One region of the Marinobacter sp. V032 genome, then DNA from elsewhere that is predicted to be linked to it. Evidence: predicted binding sites of a transcription regulator. Region 1 holds the regulator's gene; each other region holds the start of a gene.
What was found. The regulator FliA, encoded in region 1, starts transcription of late flagellar genes. The targets are predictions, from matches to a motif close to CTAAAGTTTNNNNNNNNNNNGCCGNTAA.
Positions count from the first base shown of each region.

Region 2: ACUN9X_RS09845 (methyl-accepting chemotaxis protein) is a predicted target of FliA. The motif match lies at 3,974-4,001, and genes of this name have one in related genera.
Region 3: ACUN9X_RS04195 (methyl-accepting chemotaxis protein) is a predicted target of FliA. The motif match lies at 4,650-4,677, and genes of this name have one in related genera.

Region 1 is NZ_JBQXYE010000004.1:57,099-63,673, forward strand. It holds gene ACUN9X_RS16115 (protein phosphatase CheZ) at 1-491, opposite strand, end outside; gene cheY (chemotaxis response regulator CheY) at 506-892, opposite strand; gene ACUN9X_RS16125 (RNA polymerase sigma factor FliA) at 1,032-1,778, opposite strand; gene ACUN9X_RS16130 (MinD/ParA family protein) at 1,847-2,659, opposite strand; gene flhF (flagellar biosynthesis protein FlhF) at 2,827-4,110, opposite strand; gene flhA (flagellar biosynthesis protein FlhA) at 4,166-6,337, opposite strand.
Region 2 is NZ_JBQXYE010000001.1:2,148,672-2,155,246, forward strand. It holds gene ACUN9X_RS09830 (DUF1631 domain-containing protein) at 1-2,271, shown strand, start outside; gene ampD (1,6-anhydro-N-acetylmuramyl-L-alanine amidase AmpD) at 2,364-2,975, shown strand; gene ampE (regulatory signaling modulator protein AmpE) at 2,972-3,862, shown strand; gene ACUN9X_RS09845 (methyl-accepting chemotaxis protein) at 4,148-6,178, shown strand; gene ACUN9X_RS09850 (cob(I)yrinic acid a,c-diamide adenosyltransferase) at 6,246-6,575, opposite strand, start outside.
Region 3 is NZ_JBQXYE010000001.1:914,254-920,828, reverse strand. It holds gene ACUN9X_RS04215 (TRAP transporter large permease) at 1-234, shown strand, start outside; gene ACUN9X_RS04210 (acyl-CoA thioesterase) at 421-822, shown strand; gene ACUN9X_RS04205 (TRAP transporter substrate-binding protein) at 904-2,046, opposite strand; gene uvrD (DNA helicase II) at 2,301-4,466, opposite strand; gene ACUN9X_RS04195 (methyl-accepting chemotaxis protein) at 4,806-6,419, shown strand; gene ACUN9X_RS04190 (hypothetical protein) at 6,472-6,575, shown strand, end outside.

The sequences.
Region 1 (6,575 bases):
GCGTCAGTCGCCGTTTTCTCGAAATAAAGATCGAGGCGGTGGTAGAGTTCGCGAAACTCGTCTGCTTTCATTTCACGCCGGCGCAACTTTGCCCACTCTTCGCGAAAGGCTCGCGACTGCTCGATCATGGCCTGCGCCTTGGGCATCGCCTCTTCGACCAGATCCATCGTGCGGTTGGCCGCTTTGCCTGTCATCTGCACCACGTATGCAAGGCGATCGGACGCATCTGACATCTTCGACAGTGCTTCGTCCTGTTCGGCGTTCTGCGGATCAATCTGAAAATTGCGAATGGCTTCGTGCAGACTCCGGGTCAGTCGCCCCACTTCCTGATAAAGGCTCTGATCGCGCACATCATTCAATTCGTTGATCAGGCCCATCGCTGCAGCATAATTGCCGGCGTCAACCTGCTCTTTGAGCTGATCGGCCTGAAGGTGCAGCTTTGCAACAACGTCAGCATCAAGCGCGCCTTTATTGTTCGTTTTTTTGCTCATGATCGACGCTCAGCTTACGACTGGATTCGTTCGAAGATCTTCTCGATCTTTTCCTTCAGCACAGCGGCCGTAAATGGCTTGACCACATAACCGTTGACCCCCGCCTGCGCCGCCGCAACGATCTGATCGCGCTTGGCTTCTGCCGTTACCATCAGCACTGGCAAGCTTTTCAAAGCATCATCAGCCCTTACCGCTTCCAGCAACTCGAAGCCGGACATGCCGGGCATATTCCAGTCGGTCACCAGGAAATCATACTTGCCGCTTTTCAGCATCGGCAGCGCGGTGTTGCCATCATCGGCTTCATCGGTATTGGTAAAGCCAAGATCCCGCAGCAGGTTCTTGATGATCCGACGCATCGTGGAAAAGTCGTCCACGATGAGTATTTTCATGTTCTTGTCCAATGGGACCTCCACTGATTACAGTCCGCAATGCAAGGGGTTATGACCTTGCAACCAAGTCTAGCAGTCATATCCAAAAGCACAGTCTATTCGTTAAGAGCAGTGCAATCTGTATGAAATTAGTTACCAAACGCTAAAAATTTCAGGTACTTAATTCGTCTTGCCAATCCGCCAGCCTGGACTTGAGCCTCAAAGCCGCCTGGCTGTGTATCTGACTTACCCGACTCTCACTGACCCCGATAACAGCACCAATCTCTTTCAGGTTCAGTTCTTCCTGATAATAAAGATTGAGCACCAGCTTCTCCCGCTCGGGAAGCTCATCAATAGCCTCGGCCAGATTCTTGCGAAACGCACCTGAAGAAATGTTTTCGTAGGGCGCATCCGCAACGGCATCTACATCGTCTATCGGCAGCTCGCCCGATTCATTTAGCTCATCGAGACTAAATAATCGGCCGCCGCTGCTATCAGCGAGGCATGAGTAGTATTCGTCGAGGGACATTTCCAGCTCGTCCGCCACTTCAGCATCCTGGGCTTCACGCCCTTTGCGGTTTTCAACGGTGCGGATAGCCTGGGCGACACGACGGGCATTGCGATGGACGGAACGAGGCACCCAATCGCCTTTGCGGATTTCGTCAACAATGGAACCGCGAATGCGGATGCCGGCATAGGTTTCGAAAGAGGCGCCTTTGGTTGCCTCGTATTTCTGGGCGGCTTCAAGCAAGCCGATCATTCCGGCCTGCATGAGGTCTTCAAGCTGCACTGACGCCGGCAAACGGGCGAGCAGGTGAAGGGCGATTTTTTTGACGAGCGGCGCATGTTGCTCAACGAGCTGATGGGGACCGCGTTCGCCGGTACGATTATAGATTCCCAGGCTTTTTACCAACGTCATGAGTCCGGATTACCTGTTATTGTTCAGACGACCTTCATGCGGCTGTGCTCTTGGGATGGGGCACAGTCTCAGGCATCTACCAGACGTTCAATGAAGAACTCAAGATGCCCGCGCGGCGAGGATGGCAATGGCCATGCGTCCACCTTTTGGGCCAGCGCCTTGATAGCAAGTGAGGCTTTGGCGCGAGGATAGGCGTCAAGCACTGCGCGTTGACGTTGCACCGATTTTTTGACCGCCTCGTCATAAGGCACTATGCCTACATATTGTAGCCCAACATCAAGGAAACGTTCGGTTACCCGCGTGAGCTTTTCATAGAGGTGCTTTCCTTCCTGCTCATTGCGTACCTGATTGGCAAGAATACGAAAACGGTTGGTGCCGTAATCCCGATTCATCAGCTTTATCAAGGCGTAGGCATCAGTAATGGAAGTGGGTTCATCGCAGACGACCAGCAGAAGTTCCTGCGAGGCACGCAGAAAACTCACTACAGATTCGGAAATACCGGCAGCGGTGTCAACAATCAGAACATCGATCTGATCGCCCAATTCGCTAAAAGCATTAATCAGTCCGGCGTGCTCCATGGATGACAGCTGCGTCATGCGCTGAGTGCCTGACGAGGCCGGCACAATTTTTATACCGCCCGGGCCATCAACCAGGACATCCTTCAGGCTGCACTCCCCCGACAGGACGTCAGAGAGATTGTGCGTTGCGGTGACACCCAGCAGTACGTCGATATTTCCCAGGCCAAGATCAGCATCCAGTACGACAACCCTGCGCCCCATCTGGGCCAGTGCAATAGCCAGATTGACAGAGACATTGCTCTTGCCAACGCCTCCCTTGCCGCCTGATACGGCGATTACCTGAACCGGGTTTGCTCTACTCATACCGGATGCGGTCTCTCACGACGAATTGGATCCATATGGCCGGCGCTGTGCCAGCTACTTTTGTAGTCTCGCGCCTGTTTTACTCCAGACATCCGATATCTGTCAGCCGGCGTTATTCCTGTACTTTATCCCTGTACGTTCTGTTTCTGCGCCATCATTGTTTCCGGTCAGGCACCTTCGGCGGCAGGCGCAAGCTCCCGCGCTTCGCGCAACCTTTCGACACCCAACTTGACGAGCGATACGGCCTGCGCCGAATGGATATCCTCCGGAATCTTCTGGCCATCTGTAAAGTACGCCACCCGAAGCCCGGTTTCCATAGCAAATCCAAGTACTTCGCCAAGTGTCAGTGCTTCATCAAGTTTGGTCATGATGCAGCCCGCCGGATTCGCCATCTTATAGCAATGCCATGTGGATTTCATAATACGCGGCTGACTGGTCGCCGCCAGCACCAGGTATGGGCGCACCGGGTGGTAGCTGGAAGCAAGTTCATTCAGTTGCTCCTGGTGCCCCCGGTCTGATTGAGTCAGGCCTGCAGTGTCAATCAAGACCAGTCGTTTATCCGACAGGTCATCAAGAATCTGATCCAGCGAGTGGCTTTCGTCAACAACCCTTACCGGCACGTTCAGTATGCGGCCAAACACAAATAACTGCTCGTGGGCCGCGACCCGGTAGCGATCGGTAGTGACCAGTGCAATTGAGTCAGCACCGTGACGCAACACGTAACGTGCCGCCATCTTGCCGATAGTTGTCGTCTTGCCGGAACCGGTAGGGCCGACCAGTGCCACAATACCGCCCTCTTCAATGACTTCCTGCTGCTGGGTTTTAACCCCGGCGGCCAGTGTTCTCAGCGCTTTCTTCCAACCTTCGTCAAGACGACCGGAACCGTGATTGTGCGAGAGGGTCGCCGCCAGCTTGGACGAAAGACCGAACTCTTCCAGACGCTCACGCAATCGCTGCTGACTGGCATCAAGCGCCTTGGAGACGGATGCGGGTTGGGTGGCGGAAGAGTCGGGCGCACGACCGCTGACCATGTCCCGCAGATTGTGCAGCTCTGCCCGCATGGCCTCGAGTGCAACCTGGGTCGCATCCTGCTGGGGTTCAGGCGCAGCAGGCGCGTTATCCTCCGGCATTGAGAAGTCCGGCACGGGTTGCTTGATCTGACGACGCCCACGAATATCGCGAATGCGATCCCGCGAGCGCTCGAGCTCCTGCTCCAGCCGCAGGTGCTGGTCAGCCTGCATTTCCGCCAGTTGCGAGCCGTTGGTCGCTTCCATGGCGGCGCTGCCCAAACGCTGACGCGCCAGATTTTCGTCGTAGTTCAGTGCCGTCACAATTTCGACGCCACCGTCTACCCGACGGTTTGAAAGAATAACTGCGTCTTCGCCCATATCCAGACGCACCATCTTCAGGGCTTCTGTCATAGTTGATGCAAAGAACCGTTTTACTTTCATGGTGAGCTACCTCCGGTGGTGCCGGTTATCCGGCGCCGCTGTTCTTTACGACCTTTTACTGGCCGACCGATGCGACAATCGTAATCTGTTTGTTATCCGGCACTTCCTGATAAGACAGAACGTGCAGGCGTTCAATTCCGTAGCTGGCGAACCGCGCCATCGCATGCCTGAGCGGGGCCGAGACCAGCAGTATTGCTGGCTTGCCCATCATTTCCTGGCGCTGGGCGGCGTCCTGTAATGACCGCTGCAGCTTTTCAACCATATTGGGCTCAAGCACCAGGCCAATATCATCCTGGCCGCCAGATTGTTGACTCTGTTGCACTGACTTCAGCAACATCTGTTCCAACTCTGGATCTAGCGTGATCACAGGGATTTCAGAATCACTGCCGCTGATGCTCTGGACGATCATCCGCCGCAGTGCCTGGCGGGCGGCTGTAGTCAGTACACGTGCGTCCTGGGTTTTCGGCTGCACGTTAACGATGGCCTCGGCAATCGAGCGCATGTCGCGGATCGGCACTTCTTCTTTCAGCAGGCTTTGCAGTACTTTCAGCAGCAGACTGATGGTGAGCGTGGTTGGAACCAATTCCTCTGCAAGCTTTGGCGAGATTTTTTCAAGTTGTTCCAGCCACTTCTGGACCTCTTCATGTCCCAGCAGCTCATGGGCATGCTTCTGAAGGATCTGGTTGAGGTGCGTCGCCACCACGGTGCTGGCATCCACTACGGTATACCCCAGCGTTTGCGCCTGATCTTTTTTGTCCGGTTCAATCCACGAGGCATCCAGACCAAACGCCGGATCTTTGCCTTCGATGCCCTCAATTTTGCCGAACACCTGCCCCGGGTCGATCGCCAGTTCGCGATCAGGATGAATCTCGGCTTCAGCCAGCGTGACCCCCATCAACGTAATGCGGTAAACGTTTGGCATCAGGTCCAGGTTGTCGCGAATATGAACCGAAGGCATCAAAAAGCCGAGATCCTGCGACAGCTTCTTGCGCACACCTTTAATACGGGTCAGCAGTTGCCCACCCTGGGTCTTGTCCACCAGCGGAATGAGGCGATACCCCACCTCAAGCCCAACGATATCGACCGTGGCGACATCATCCCAACCCAGCTCTCTATTTTCAGAAGGCCCGGGCAATGCATGGGGTGCGCCTTCGCCACCGTGAGGTCCCGCTGCCGGCGATGCTGTGCGGGGTACACCGGTTCCGCCGCGGGCCGGGAATACGCTGTCGTCTTCTTCGGTCTGGGCCTGCTTCTTCCAGATCAGGTATGCCGTACCAGCGGAAAGAAAACCCAGGCCGAGAAACGCAATGTGCGGCATACCCGGAATGACACCCAGAATAATAAGGATGGCAGCGGCAATAGCCAAAGCCCGAGGTGCTGTGAACATCTGGGACAGGATCTGCTGACCCATGTCCTGACTGGAGGTGACGCGCGTCACCATGATGGCAGCTGCAGTCGACAGCAACAGCGACGGAATCTGGGCGACCAGACCGTCACCAATGGTCAGAAGTGCATAATTGCGCATGGCGTCAGCGAACGACAGATCGTGTTGCATCATGCCAATGGCGACACCACCTACAAGGTTGATCGCCAGAATCAGCAGGCCTGCAACTGCGTCACCTTTTACGAACTTGCTGGCACCGTCCATTGAACCGTAGAAGTCAGCTTCCTGCGCGATCTCGGACCGGCGGGCCTTTGCGTCGTCCTGATTAATCAGGCCGGCGTTCAGGTCAGCGTCGATAGCCATCTGCTTGCCGGGCATGGCATCCAGGGTAAATCGGGCGCTCACTTCCGACACCCGGCCAGCGCCTTTGGTGACAACCATGAAGTTGATGATCATCAGGATCGCAAACACCACGATACCGACCGCATAGTTGCCGCCGATGAGCACTTCACCAAAGGACTCGATCACCTTACCGGCAGAAGCGCCGCCTTCATGGCCGTGCAGCAGAACAATTCGCGTAGAGGCAACGTTCAACGCCAGACGCAGCAACGTGGCTACCAGCAGAACCGTCGGAAAGGCCGCAAATTCCATTGGGCGCAGTGCATACACACCAACCAGCAGAATGACGATAGACAGGGTGATATTGAAGGTAAACAGCACGTCCAGCAGGAAGACCGGCATCGGCAGAATCATCATGCCGAGCAGCGCCATCAGCAGTATCGGAATACCGAGACTGCCGTTCGCCATAGATTTGACGTTATTCAGGACGAGCGCTCTGTCCATTCCCTGTTTATCTCCGGTTACAACGATTGCCAGCGTTTGGTCTGTCGTTTTTTTGACGACATACCTGCATACCGACAGGTGATTGCACGATCCATACCAACGCGAGCGAACCTTCGGAAAACCGGCCGCTGACGAAACCATCACAAGTGCGGTATCCTTGACGCCAATTCGAGTCATAACGCCATCTGATTGCCATCAGCAGGTGTCATGACCAGACATCCCCACGTACTCCTGAACA
Region 2 (6,575 bases), on a different contig from region 1:
AAAGCCGGGTCAAATCAGGACCAGGCCGCTTATTTTGATGCCATGCGCGAGCTTCGGCTACGCCGCAAATCCATGACGCTCACCATGTTGCAGTGGGTTGCCCGGGCATTTAACGAACTGGGTAAATTTGACCCGCGTCCTGCCAACAGCAGCCTGACCGACGTGAATCAGGATAATCTCAGCCTGGTAGGGCACGGGGAGTTAGAGCAGCAAGTCGCCATCGATAACCTGATAACCAAGCTTCGAAATCGCCATCTTGATGCCATTCGTATGCTGGTTACCCGTTTCCAGCACGTTGCACCCAGCGTCAGCCTTGAAGACCGACAGATGCCGCTGAGCCCTGAGGTGATCTGCGGCGGATTGCAGGAAGCCTGCGATGATCTGGATATCGATATCAGGGCAAAGCTGGTGGTACTCAAGTTATTCGATAAATTGCTGATCAGTCGACTGGATGGTCTTTATCGTGATGCCAATGCGTTGCTGGTAAAAGACGGTGTGCTCCCTGATATGACCCGCGCACCGGTAGGTGCCCCAAAGGGAGCTCAGCGCACCCGCACCGAGCCCGAAGTGCCGACCGTTACCAACCGTGCGCCTGTGCCGCCTTCATCTGCTTCGCCAGCTCAAAGTAATAGCTCGGGTGAGGGCGACGGCGCGATCCAGACCGGGCAAACCCGTGCGACCTTCTCCGAACTGTCCGCGTTGCTGCATAGTGGCGACCAGAGTGGGCAGCAGAGCTCAGGGGCGTCAGCTGGTTCTTCTCAGGGCTCAGGGTCTGGTGCGTCGCTTGATACCCGTGATCTTATGCGCCGGTTATCCCAGCTGCAGCAGACGGCAGCGGCCAACGAGCACGATGCTGCTGGCACAATGCCGGGTAGCCTGACGTCGCAAATTGAAAGCGTATTGGATGACCGGTCACAGGGAATCAAGGCGCTCAATCAGGTAGACGCTGACGTGGTTAACCTGGTGACGATGTTGTTTGACTTCATCCTCGAAGATCGTCACCTGCCTGTGCCAATGAAATCGATCATTAGCCGTCTGCAAATCCCCATGCTCAAAGTGGCCTTGCTTGATCGCAGCTTTTTCAATCGTGGCGGTCACCCCGCACGTAAATTGCTGAATGAGTTGGCGATGGCGGGTATTGGCTGGAATGAAAAGTCGGAAGGTCAGCGTGACCCGTTGCGAGAAAAAATTGAATCGGTGTCAGATCGGTTGTTGCGGGAGTTCACGGATAACGTCGATATTTTCCCGGATCTGCTGAATGAATTCGCCCATTTCATGGATCTGGATCGCCGCCGCCGCGAGTTGATTGAGCAGCGCTTGCGTGATGCTGAAGAAGGGCGTGCGCGACAGGAGCGTGCACGCGCTGCTGCCAGCGAGGTCCTGACCCGGGTTACTGAAAACAGAACACTCCCATCTGTTATGCAGCAATTGCTGGCTGAACCCTGGAGCAAAGTGTTGCAGTTTCTATACCTGCGCGAGGGCGAGGGTAGTGAAGGTTGGAATCATGCAGTAACGCTGGCGGAAAGACTGGTGTGGAGTGTGGATCCCCAACCGGTAACGGATCAGACCCGGTCTGAATTGCTGCGCCGGATTCCGGCAATCGTTGACGATCTTCGCAAGGGGCTACATTCAGTTTCCTGGGACCCGTTTGCCAGCGATGCACTGGTGCACGATCTCGAGCTCGCCCATGTGGATACCCTTCAGCAACTGGCGCTTGAGACAAAACCGAAGAAGATCGCTCCGGAGGTTAAGTCTGAACCGGTCGTTCAGCCTGAACCCGTGGCGCCTGAAGTCGCAAGTGCGGTTGCCGAAATGCAGGCTGATGCCAAAGCATCACAACCTGTTGTCGAGCCAACTCCGGTTGTGCCGGCTGTTGAGGTGGTTGCCCCTGAGGCAGAGGTTATCCCAGAGCCTGTAGCGGCTGTCGAGGCAACATCTTCGGTGGCAGTTGAGCCGATGACGGCAAAGCAGGTCGATGTGCCTCTGGCCGATACTCGCTGGCTTGAGATGGCTGAGAAGCTTCGCGTTGGCTCTTGGGTCGAGTTGTCCAGGGACGACCAGAAAACCCGTTGCAAGCTTGCTGCCGTGATCAAGGCAACAGGCAAGTACATCTTCGTAAACCGAAACGGTGCAAAAGTGGCGGAGTACAACCTGGCGGATGTCGCCACTGCTCTGGAAACCGGCGAAGTGAATATGCTTGATGATGGCCTGATATTCGATCGTGCGCTTGAGTCCATTATCGATAACCTGCGCCATAGCCGGAAGGACTGACTTCCGGGGCTGCGCGTTGGCCTGCCATCTTGCTTTGTGCTTCAATCATCGTACACTCGCTGCAGTTTTTGCGGCTAAACGATGGTATTCCCTTGAGCACTGAGCTTTTTCCGAAACACTATCCAATCGATGCCAGCGGCTGGCTTGAGGGAGTGCGGCACTGCCCGTCACCCAATTTTGGCCAGCGGCCTTCTGGTTCCGCCATTTCGCTGTTGGTTGTCCATAACATCAGCCTGCCGCCCGGTCAGTTTGGCGGTGATCACATCGAACAGTTCTTTTGTAATTCGCTCGACGCCGGAAAGCACCCTTATTTCGAAGAAATTGCAGAGATGAAAGTCTCTGCTCATGCCTTGATCCGTCGCAATGGCGATTGCGTGCAGTTTGTGTCATTCCTCGACCGCGCCTGGCATGCCGGTCGCTCCTGTTTTGACGGCATGGAGGAATGCAATGATTTCAGTATCGGTATTGAGCTGGAAGGTGCTGATGATGTGCCGTTTGAAATCGCGCAATACAGCACGTTGGCGGCTATCTGCCGTGCGGTTATGCAGCGTTGGCCGGCAATCAGCCGGTCGCGTATAACCGGGCATAGTGACATCGCGCCCGGGCGGAAAACTGATCCGGGGCCGGCATTCGACTGGGCATTGTTTCTCCGGACACTCGATGATCATATCGACGCTTCCCAGCGCGGGGGGCTGACACCATGAACTTCATCATTCTGCTGTTGGCCTATTTCGTTCGTCGCCGGCTGGATGCGTCGGGTCGGCTGGACCTTGATGCTCTATTTCGCGCCCTTGTTTCCAGGGCGCCTGCTGCAAAGCCTGGCAAGGAGCACAGGGCCACGATCGGCTTTCTGATGCTGGTACTGGTTTTCGTTAGCGTGCTGGCGCTGGACTATTGGTTGAGGGGAGGCGATTGGTCGCCCATGACCTGGCCGCTGGATTTCGTGGTGCTGTTGTTGACCATGGGGCTTCCGGGCTGGCGTGATGCGCTCCAGGCCTATGGCGAAAGCTGGCGCCGGGGTGATATGCAGGCAGCGTGGCATCACGTCAGTCATCTGCTCACGTCCGATCAGCGTGCAGAAGGGCTCGAACCGGAAGGGTTGCATCGCGCCGTTACCTCACGTCTGCTGGCTCAGGTGTTTGAGCGTTATTTCCTGGTGGTGTTCTGGTTTGTATTGCTGGGTCCTGCCGGGGCCGTGGTGATTCGGCTCTGCCTGGCGCTTCGTGACCACTGGCCATCAGCTCCCGCACGCCCGGCTTTTGGCCGGTTGATTGCAGTCGTTGCCTGGGTTCCGGTGCGATTGCTGGCAATCAGTTTCGGGTTGGCTGGCGATCTCGGCGGCTGGCTGGCAACGGCGAAGCGTCGAACGTTTGTATTGCGGGGCAAAGCGCCCGCCTTGCTCTTTGATAGCGCGAATGGCGCGCTTTCGAGTTATGCGCTTGATCCGGTGAGATTTGAAGCTGCCCATCCTGATGACTGGCCTGATTTCGGAGCCCGCAGCCTCAGCGCGGTCCGCGATCTGCTCAATCGAAGCTTCCTGGTATGGATTTGTGTGCTGGCATTATTGGCAATTGCTGGTATTTTCAACTAATTATAAGAATAATTTAAAGTATGTTGGCGACTCGAGCGGGCGTACTATCCTGTCGCAGGCGCCTGTCACGCAGGTTCAGCACCAGAATTTACAAAATTTTATTAAATTAAACTCAAGATTCTGGCCACTAAGGCGACAATATAGATATGAACTTTTGAACGGCTATTCAGTTGATTGGCCGTTATGTGACCTTCTCAACTGCCGCTCGACAGGCAGATTGAGGAATACCAATAATAATACGAAGGCCGCGTCAGCTGCCGGGCACTGAATGCTTTGGGGGAACGAGTGAAGCAACTGTTATATCCAGCTGTTGCGTTGATGAACCGGCTGCCGATGTTCTACAAGTTCAGCCTTATCAGCGTGCTGTTTCTCTTGCCCATTATCGGATTGACCTACCTGTTGGTTAGCCAGCTCAATGAGTCCATTGACGCGGTTGCCCGTGAGGCCGATGGCCTTGTTCAGCTGAACGAAGCGGCGAGCATGCTGGAAGCCTCTTATGCCTATCGGGACTATCGCTCGGTCGGAAAAGTCAGTAGTGATCAGGAGCTTATTGCCAAAAGTGATGAAGCGGGCGAGCTGATCGATACATCGCTGGCAGCCATGATGGAAGCGGATGGTTCGTTTGATCCTTCCGGTGGCTGGAAAGATCAGGTCGCGATCCTGAATGACGAGTGGCAATCCCTGAAGTCGGAAGACATTCTGCAAAGCAACATCGATCCCCAGTACAAGTATTATCAGGAATTTGTCCAGAAAGTGCGCGCCTTGCTGGCCTCGACACTCAAAGTGTCCGGTCTGGCTCAGGATTCCTTGCCGGAAAACCAGTTGCTGCTTCAGATCAGCACGAATCTGTTGCTGGAGTCAGCCGGGGCTGAAGGTCAGGCCCGCTCTTATGCCATTTACGGTCTTTCGCAGGGGCAGCTGGATTCCGCAACCGCTGATGCAATGAATGAAATGTTTGACCGGCTCACCAATTTGAAAACCCGGATTGATTCGGAATTTCAGGTAGCCGTCAGTGCGTCATCCGGGCTTGAGGATCGTGCATCCAATCTTCTGAAGAAGGTGGCCGAGAGCCCGATCAAGGTACGCGACGCGCTGGATACCAACGTTATTACACCCTATCGCCTCGAAATGCCCTGGCAAGAGTTTGATGCACTCGCGACGGACGCCATCAGCAGCCACTTTGAGCTTCAGTCCACCATCCTCGATATCGTGGCCGATAATCTCGCGTATCGCCTGAATGCCGAAACCGATCAGCGGATGCTGTTGTTTATCGCGCTTGCCGTATTGCTCGTTATCATTGTGTTTTTGTATATGGGCTTTTTCCTGTCGGTCAAAACGGCGATTACCACCTTTGGTGAAGCGGCCAGGAAAGTGGCTGGCGGCGATATGACCGTGCGTATCGATCTGGATAACCGGGACGAGTTGGGTGCGTTAACCAGCGAGTTCAACAACATGACGACGAAAATTTCGGAGCTGGTTAAGTCTGTTTCCCGCACGACTGACGATGTGGCGCAACAGGCTGTTCGGGTCAACGATTCAGCATCGGCAAACAGCGAAGCGGTTGCCCGTCAGATGTCGGAAACCACCCAGATTGCAGACGCCATGCACCAGATGGTCGATACCGTGCAGGAAGTGGCGGAGAGTGCCCAGCGCGCGTCTGATTCGGCAGGTCACGCCGAGAAGGATGCGGAGCAGGGGCGTCTGGTAGTGGTCGAAACCGTGGATACCATTAACCGCCTGGCAACCGAAATTCGCAGCGCGGCGGATGTGATCAACCGCGTCAGCCAGGACAGTGACAGCATCAGTCAGGTGTTGGTGGAAATTAAAGCAATTGCCGAGCAAACCAACTTGCTGGCATTGAACGCTGCGATCGAGGCTGCCCGGGCGGGCGAGCAGGGTCGTGGGTTTGCGGTTGTGGCGGACGAGGTGCGCTCGCTGTCGCAACGCACACACAAATCCACTGAGGAAATCGAAGGTATGGTCGGCCGGCTTCAGGGCGGTGTGAAAGATGCCGTGAAGGCGATGAACAATAGTCACGAGGTGACGAACGCGACCGTTGAGAAGTCGTCCGAAGTGACCCGCGCGCTGGAGAAGATTCTGGCTGGCATATCAACCATCGTGGATATGAGTCATCAGATTGCTCAGGCATCTGAAGAGCAATCAGCCGTTGCCAAGAATATTAACGTCAACGTTGAGCAAATTACCGAGTTAGGCCATACAACGGCCGACAACGCGAGTGAAACACTTGAAGCTTCTCGCTCAATGTCGGGGCTGACGACCGAGCTCGGTCGTCTGGTCGAATCCTTCCGGGTCTGACAGGGCCCTTCCTTCAACCCCGGTTTGATGTTGGCCGGGGTTGATCTCTCATCGTTTTAGAATGTGCTTACTGGCTGTTGCCGGGCTGCCACAGAATTTCTTCACCGTCGTTGCGCCGGGCGAGCACTCGGGCAAAAACAAACAGCAGGTCCGACAGCCGGTTAAGGTACTGACGCCCGAACGGATTAATTGTTTCCTCGTGCCCCAATGCCACCACGACCCGTTCCGCCCGGCGGCAGATTGCTCTCGCCAGGTGGCTGTGGGCGGCGACTTTATTGCCTCCGGGCAGGATAAAGTTTTTCAGGGGTGGGAGGTCTTCGTTCCACTTGTCCAGGGTTTCCTCCAGCCAGTCAATCAGGCTGCTTTGGATCAACACACTGTCGGGAATGGCGAATTC
Region 3 (6,575 bases), on a different contig from region 1:
ATTGATCCGGTCTGGCTGGGCATCATGATTGCGCTGAACCTGCAGACGTCATTCCTGACGCCGCCTTTCGGTTTCTCTCTGTTTTACCTGCGCGGCGTAGCGCCGCCGGAAATCAAAACATCACAGATTTACCGAGGCGTCATTCCGTTCATTGCCATACAGGTCCTGATGCTGATCATGCTGGCGATCTGGCCCGTGCTCGCCACCGGCTTGCCGGAGTATTTCTACGGATAACCCCGGCACAGCAACGTCAATCTCAAAAAAAGGCCATGCAGCAGTCACAAATGCCTGCTGCATGGCTTGTGTTTTAGCTATTCGATAGCGTATTAATCACACAAACGATAACAACAAAAACGGCAACAGGGCCCTGTGTGGCCTGTCCGATTCACTGCGACCAGAGAGCTCCGAGCCAGCACACCCATGAACATGACAGACGACGACAAACCCAACCCTCGCGGACAACTCGCACTGCAACTTATCCCGTTACCGTCCGACACCAATGCCAACGGCGATGTGTTTGCCGGCTGGCTGGTCAAACAAATGGATTTGGCAGCGGCCACAACGGCCGGCCGTATCTCCCGCGGGCGAACGGCGACAGTCGCTATCGATCGTATGGAGTTTCTGTCGCCTTTGCGTGTCGGCTCACAGGTGGCGTGTTATACCCACCTTGAAGACATTGGCAGCAGCTCGATGAAGATCAGCGTCGAAGTCTGGACCCTGGATCGCAATACCGATCGCCGGCGCAAAGTCACCGAGGCGATGTTTGTGTTCGTTGCGATAGATGAACAGGGCAGAATCAGGGAAGTGCCGAAGCAGGACTGAGCAATAGCAGGGTTACAGTGTTAAACCCCCGGCACCCAAAAAAGGGCACCGGGGTTTTCAGTCATATCTCAAGAGCCCGCGTTACTCTTTGGCTTCGCGGATATCAAGATAGGTTTTTTCAGAAATATCGGTGTAAGGCACTACCTTGTCACGGAACGCCTTATAGGATTCATAGGCCTTACCTGCCATCTCATCCTTCTTGGCCAGGTCTTTCACTACCTGATCAGACATTTCCCGCAAGCGGTTGATGACATCATCAGGGAAGCGGCGCAACTTCACGTCCTTCTCTTCCACCAACTCCTTGAGTGCTTCGTTGTTACGTGCAGTGTACTCGGCCAGCATATCGGCATTCATTTCGCGCACGGCAACGTCAATAATCGCCTGCAGATGCTCCGGCAGGCCGTTATAGGCGTCAGCGTTGACGATCATCTCAAGCGCAGTGCCGGGCTCGTGCCAGCCTGGGTAGTAGTAGTATTCGGCAATCTGGTGCAGGCCAAAAGCCAAATCGTTGTATGGGCCAACCCATTCAGTGGCGTCAATCGTGCCGGTTTGCAGCGCAGTGAAGATTTCGCCACCAGGCAGATTCACTGGCGTGCCGCCCGCTTTCTCGAGCACATCACCACCGATACCCGGAATCCGCATTTTGAGGCCGTTCAGGTCATCAACACTGTTGATTTCCTTGTTGAACCAGCCGCCCATCTGGACACCGGTGTTACCGCCAGGCCAGGGAATAACACCAAATGGCTCGTAAGCCTCACGATAAAGTTCGAGACCGCCACCGTAGAACATCCAGCCATTGTATTCCTGAGCTGTCAGACCAAACGGAACGGTAGAGAAGAACTGACCGGCAGGGATCTTGCCTTTCCAGTAGTACCCGGCACCGTGACCCATTTCCGCAGTGCCCTGGGAAACAGCACTGAAGACTTCCAGAGCAGGTACCAGATCACCCGCACCGTAGACGGTGATATCAATCTGGCCATCGGTCATCGCACGCACGCGCTCTGCAAAATGCTCGGGCGCAGTACCCAGACCCGGGAAGTTCTTGGGCCAGGTGGTGACCATTTTCCATTTGTAGACTTTTTTGTCAGCGGTCGACGCGCTGGCTGCGTTTTCATTATTGTTGGATGCGGAGCTTGTGGCGCCGTCCTGTTCCTGCGAGCAGCCGGCAAGGCCGAGTCCCAGCGCACCGGCGACCAGAGCAGCCAAAAGATTGCGACGTTTCATGTCTTCTCCTTCTTTCTCATTGTTGTATGCGGGAAGTGCTGTTTCGCGAGTGACATCCCGTGCGCGGCCCACACGATCTGTGTGCGTTCGGCCGAACCCTCCAAGAGTGAACGAAAACCCGCCTCAACGCTCTTAGTCTAAAGTCTGATCCCAGACATCAGGCCGCCAGCGCCGCAGGGCGCATTCGTTCATCTGTTTGTTGTTATCAATCACAGGCAATAATAGCCCATCATCCGGTTTTGTCTTTGCACCGGCTATAACGGCTCCAATGGCGCATAAGCCAGCACCAACCATTTGGCTCCGTCGTCAAAATTAACCTGTACCCGGGTGTGATGGCCCGAGCCCTCGCAGTTCATGACGACCCCTTCTCCGAATTTGGCATGATGCACCCGCTGGCCCAGCTGCAGACCGGCCTGCGCCATCGGCTCGGAATCGAACAGGCTTTCACTGCGGCGTTGCACCAGCGCCGGGCGCGTCACAGTATTGCGTAACCGGACTTCCTGGATGCAATCCGACGGAATTTCCCGAACAAAACGGGATACCGCATGAAACTTCTCCTGACCGAAGAGCCGGCGGGATTCCGCGTAAGTCATCACCAGCCGTGTCATGGCACGGGTGATCCCGACGTAGGCAAGCCGGCGTTCTTCCTCCATCCTGCCCGGTTCTTCCAGCGACATGCTGTGAGGGAACAGCCCTTCCTCGACCCCCGCCAGAAATACCATAGGGAACTCGAGTCCTTTGGCCGAGTGCAAGGTCATCAGCTGCACGCTGTCTTCATGTGCTTCAGCCTGGGCTTCTCCGGCATCCAGCGCTGCCTGCGCAATGAATTCCGACAAGGGATCAATGCCATCCTCGACTTCGAAGTCGGCCATCGCGCTGACCAGCTCTTCCAGGTTTTCAACCCGCGCCTGCCCTTTCTCGCCTTTTTCACTGGCGTGATAATCTCGCAGCCCGCTATCGTGAATTGCCCGCTGGGTCAGTTGCTTCAGATCCAGGTCATCCTGATCGGCTGCCATGGACTCGACCAGCCCCATAAAGTGCTGCAGACCTGTACGCGCCCTGCCCTTGACGGCACCGGCTTCCAGCAGGCGCTCGGAGGCCTGCCACAGGGACAGGCTTTCAGTTGCTGCCAGCGCCCGGATATCAGCAAGGCTCTTGGCGCCAATTCCTCTGGCCGGCACATTCACAACCCGCTCGAAGGCCGCATCGTCGTTGCGATAGTGCACCAGCCGCAAATAGCCCAGCGCATTGCGGATTTCCTGCCGGTCGTAAAACCGCAGCCCGCCATAGACCCGGTATGGAATTCCCTGGCGCAGCAGCGCTTCTTCCAGCACCCGGGACTGGGCGTTGGAACGGTACAGGATGGCGCACTCGGCTCGCAGATTGCCTTCGTTCACCCAGGCTGCAATGGTATCGGCAATATAGTTGGCTTCGTCCTGTTCGTTAAACGCGGCGTACAGGCTGATCAGCTCACCTTCTTTGCCATCGGTCCAGAGCTGCTTGCCCAGCCTTCCCTGATTATTGGCAATCACCGCATTCGCCGCTTTGAGAATGGTTTGAGTCGAGCGGTAATTCTGTTCCAGCCGCACCAGACGGGCATTAGGGAAATCCTGCTGGAACTTCTGAATGTTCTCGATCTTGGCGCCACGCCAGCCGTAGATGGACTGATCATCATCACCGACAATGGTCAGGGGCACCGCGGCACCGGCCAACACCTGCAGCCAGGCGTACTGGATCGTATTGGTATCCTGGAACTCGTCCACCAGGATGTGCTTGAAGCGGCGCTGGTAGTGCGCTCTCAGTTCCGGCCTGTGCAACCAGAGCTCATGGGAGCGCAGCAACAACTCGCCAAAGTCCACCAGCCCGCTGAACTGACACTGCTTCTCGTAGCGCTGATAGATTTTCAGCATGGTCGAGGTGTAGTGGTCACCGGGATTATCCTGAATGTGATCCGCCCTCAACCCCTCGTCTTTCTGGCTGTTGATAAATCCCTGCGCCTGACGCGGCGGCCAGCGGGTCTCGTCGATGCCCAGTTCACGCATCACCCGCTTCACCATGCGGATCTGGTCGTCACTGTCCAGCACCTGAAAGTTCTCTGGCAGGCCGGCATCCTGCCAGTGCGCTCGCAGCAACCGGTGAGCGATTCCGTGAAAGGTGCCAAACCAAAGGCCGTGTCCCTGCAGATCCATCATCTCGCTGATCCGGTGACGCATTTCCCTGGCGGCTTTGTTGGTGAAAGTCACCGCAAGAATACCGGTGGCCGGCACCTTGTCGACTTGCATCAGCCAGGCCATACGATGCACCAGTACGCGGGTTTTACCGCTACCGGCGCCGGCCAGTACCAGCAGGTGACTGTTCTGTGCGGTGACCGCCTCGCGCTGAGCGTCGTTCAGGGGATCAATGATCGGGGAGACATCCATGGAGAACCGTTTGCCAGAAGAAGAATGAAGAACCGGGATTATACCAACCTGAGCCATGGGTACGACCGCCAATCAGGTAAACATCGCCCCCGCCTTTTTACATTCGAGAGAAACCTGTGACCACGCACCCGGCATAGTCGTCCGGCGCCCTGTCCGTACTTTCCACAGATAGCGGCTGCGCGGCTAAAGTTGCGCCTCAATGAGCCGTTAAACAGGCTATGAGCTGCTGAATAAATAAACAATACAAAACAGTTACCTTTCTTTTCAGTAACTTTTCATACAACCGGTAGGATCGTGCCTCCTGACGGTTCAAGTGTCCAACTGACGAAGTGATGCCCTATGCTATCTGCCCTGAAAATTTCCCAGAAACTGGCCTTGATGGTTGCCGTCGCGATCCTTGCTTTCATTATCAGCGAGGGTTTCACCATTATCACTGAGCGTCAGAACTCGGCACGGCTCGCCGAGCTGGAGCAGAAGCTTTACCCGACGCTGGAACTCTCGACCGTAAACCTGGGCCAACTGTCCCTGATTGAGCTGCAGATCAACAGCGCAGTGGTCACCGGCGACGATACCCAAATAGAAGCCACTCGCCCCTACTTCAACACCATTCAGGATAACCTGGAAGAGCTCGGCCGCCTCAACCCCCAAAGCAGCGACCGTACCGATGCGCTGGCCAGCACAATGAAAACCTATTACACCACTGCCACGCGCATCGCCAGCAGCATTATTTCGGGCAATGCCGACTTCAATCGCATTGGCGCTGAAGCGGCCACCAATGCCAAGCGGCTGGAAGATCTGCGGGCAGACATGACCGCCATGCGCACCGAAACACGGGCCAGATTTACCCAATCGATCAGCCAGACCGTTGATGCCTCTCAAAGCGCTTCGACTATCGGCATCGTGATCCTGATTTGTGCCACCTTGCTGCTGGTTGTGCTCAGCCTGGTCATTGGCCGCTCTATCAGCCGCAGCCTGGGACAAATTATTGACTCGCTGAAGGCTATGGCGTCCGGCGAAGGCGACCTGACATCACGCCTGACCTACACCGGCAAAGATGAGCTGCGGGAAGTCGTGACTCACTTCAATGCCTTTGTTGAAAAACTGCACGCTTCGTTCGGCACCATCAGCACCGATGTCAGCGGACTCAATACTGTTTCCCTGAAACTGGCCGCATCCAGCAGCCAGAACCTGGAACGCATCCAGGATCAGTCAGAGGCAATTTCGGCTGCCCGCCATGCGGTTGAAGAGCTGGTTAAAAGCGTTGAGGAAGTCGCCGGCTTCGCCAGCAGTGCATCCGATCAAACCCAGGACGCGGCCAGCTTCGCCCAGAAAGGCTACACCACGGTTACCGCCAACATTGACACGATTCGCGCCCTGGCCGGCGACGTGGAACAAACTGCCGGGCTGGTCAACCAGTTTGAGGAATTCTCCGCGAAAGTGGGCGGCCTGCTGAACACGATCCAGACCGTTGCCGATCAGACCAACCTGCTCGCGCTCAATGCCGCCATTGAAGCGGCGCGCGCCGGCGAGCACGGCCGCGGATTCGCCGTGGTTGCCGATGAAGTCCGGGGCCTGGCAGTGCGCACCCGCAGCGCTACAGAAGAAATTCACAGTGTCATCAGCGAGCTGACCAACGTGTCCGGTTCTGCCGTGAAATCCATGCAGCAGAGCGTCACCAAGGCCCGTGAAGGCGTCGATGCCACCACCGAATCCGGGGAGATGCTGAGCAAAATCCTCGAGAACATGCAGTCGATCAGCAGTATCAACGAGCAGATTGCCGCCGCAACCTACGAACAGAGCGCGACTTTCAACTCGGTGACACAACACATTGCCGATATTCACAACAACGCCGAGCAGGTCAGCAGCAGCACGCGCGAACTGGACACTGTCAGCCATGACATTCGCCAGATCAGCGACGGACTGAGCGAAGTCGCCGGCCAATTCAAAGTCTGATAAATGCGCTCCGCCAGGGGCGCCAGAAAATACCTGTAGCTGGAGAAAAACTATGGTACCTCATTACATCAAGGTCGCCCCGCTGGCGCTTTGCATCGCTGCAAGCAGCGTGTCCGCCCAGGAAACCGATGCCGAGCGCATCGACAAGCTCGAGCA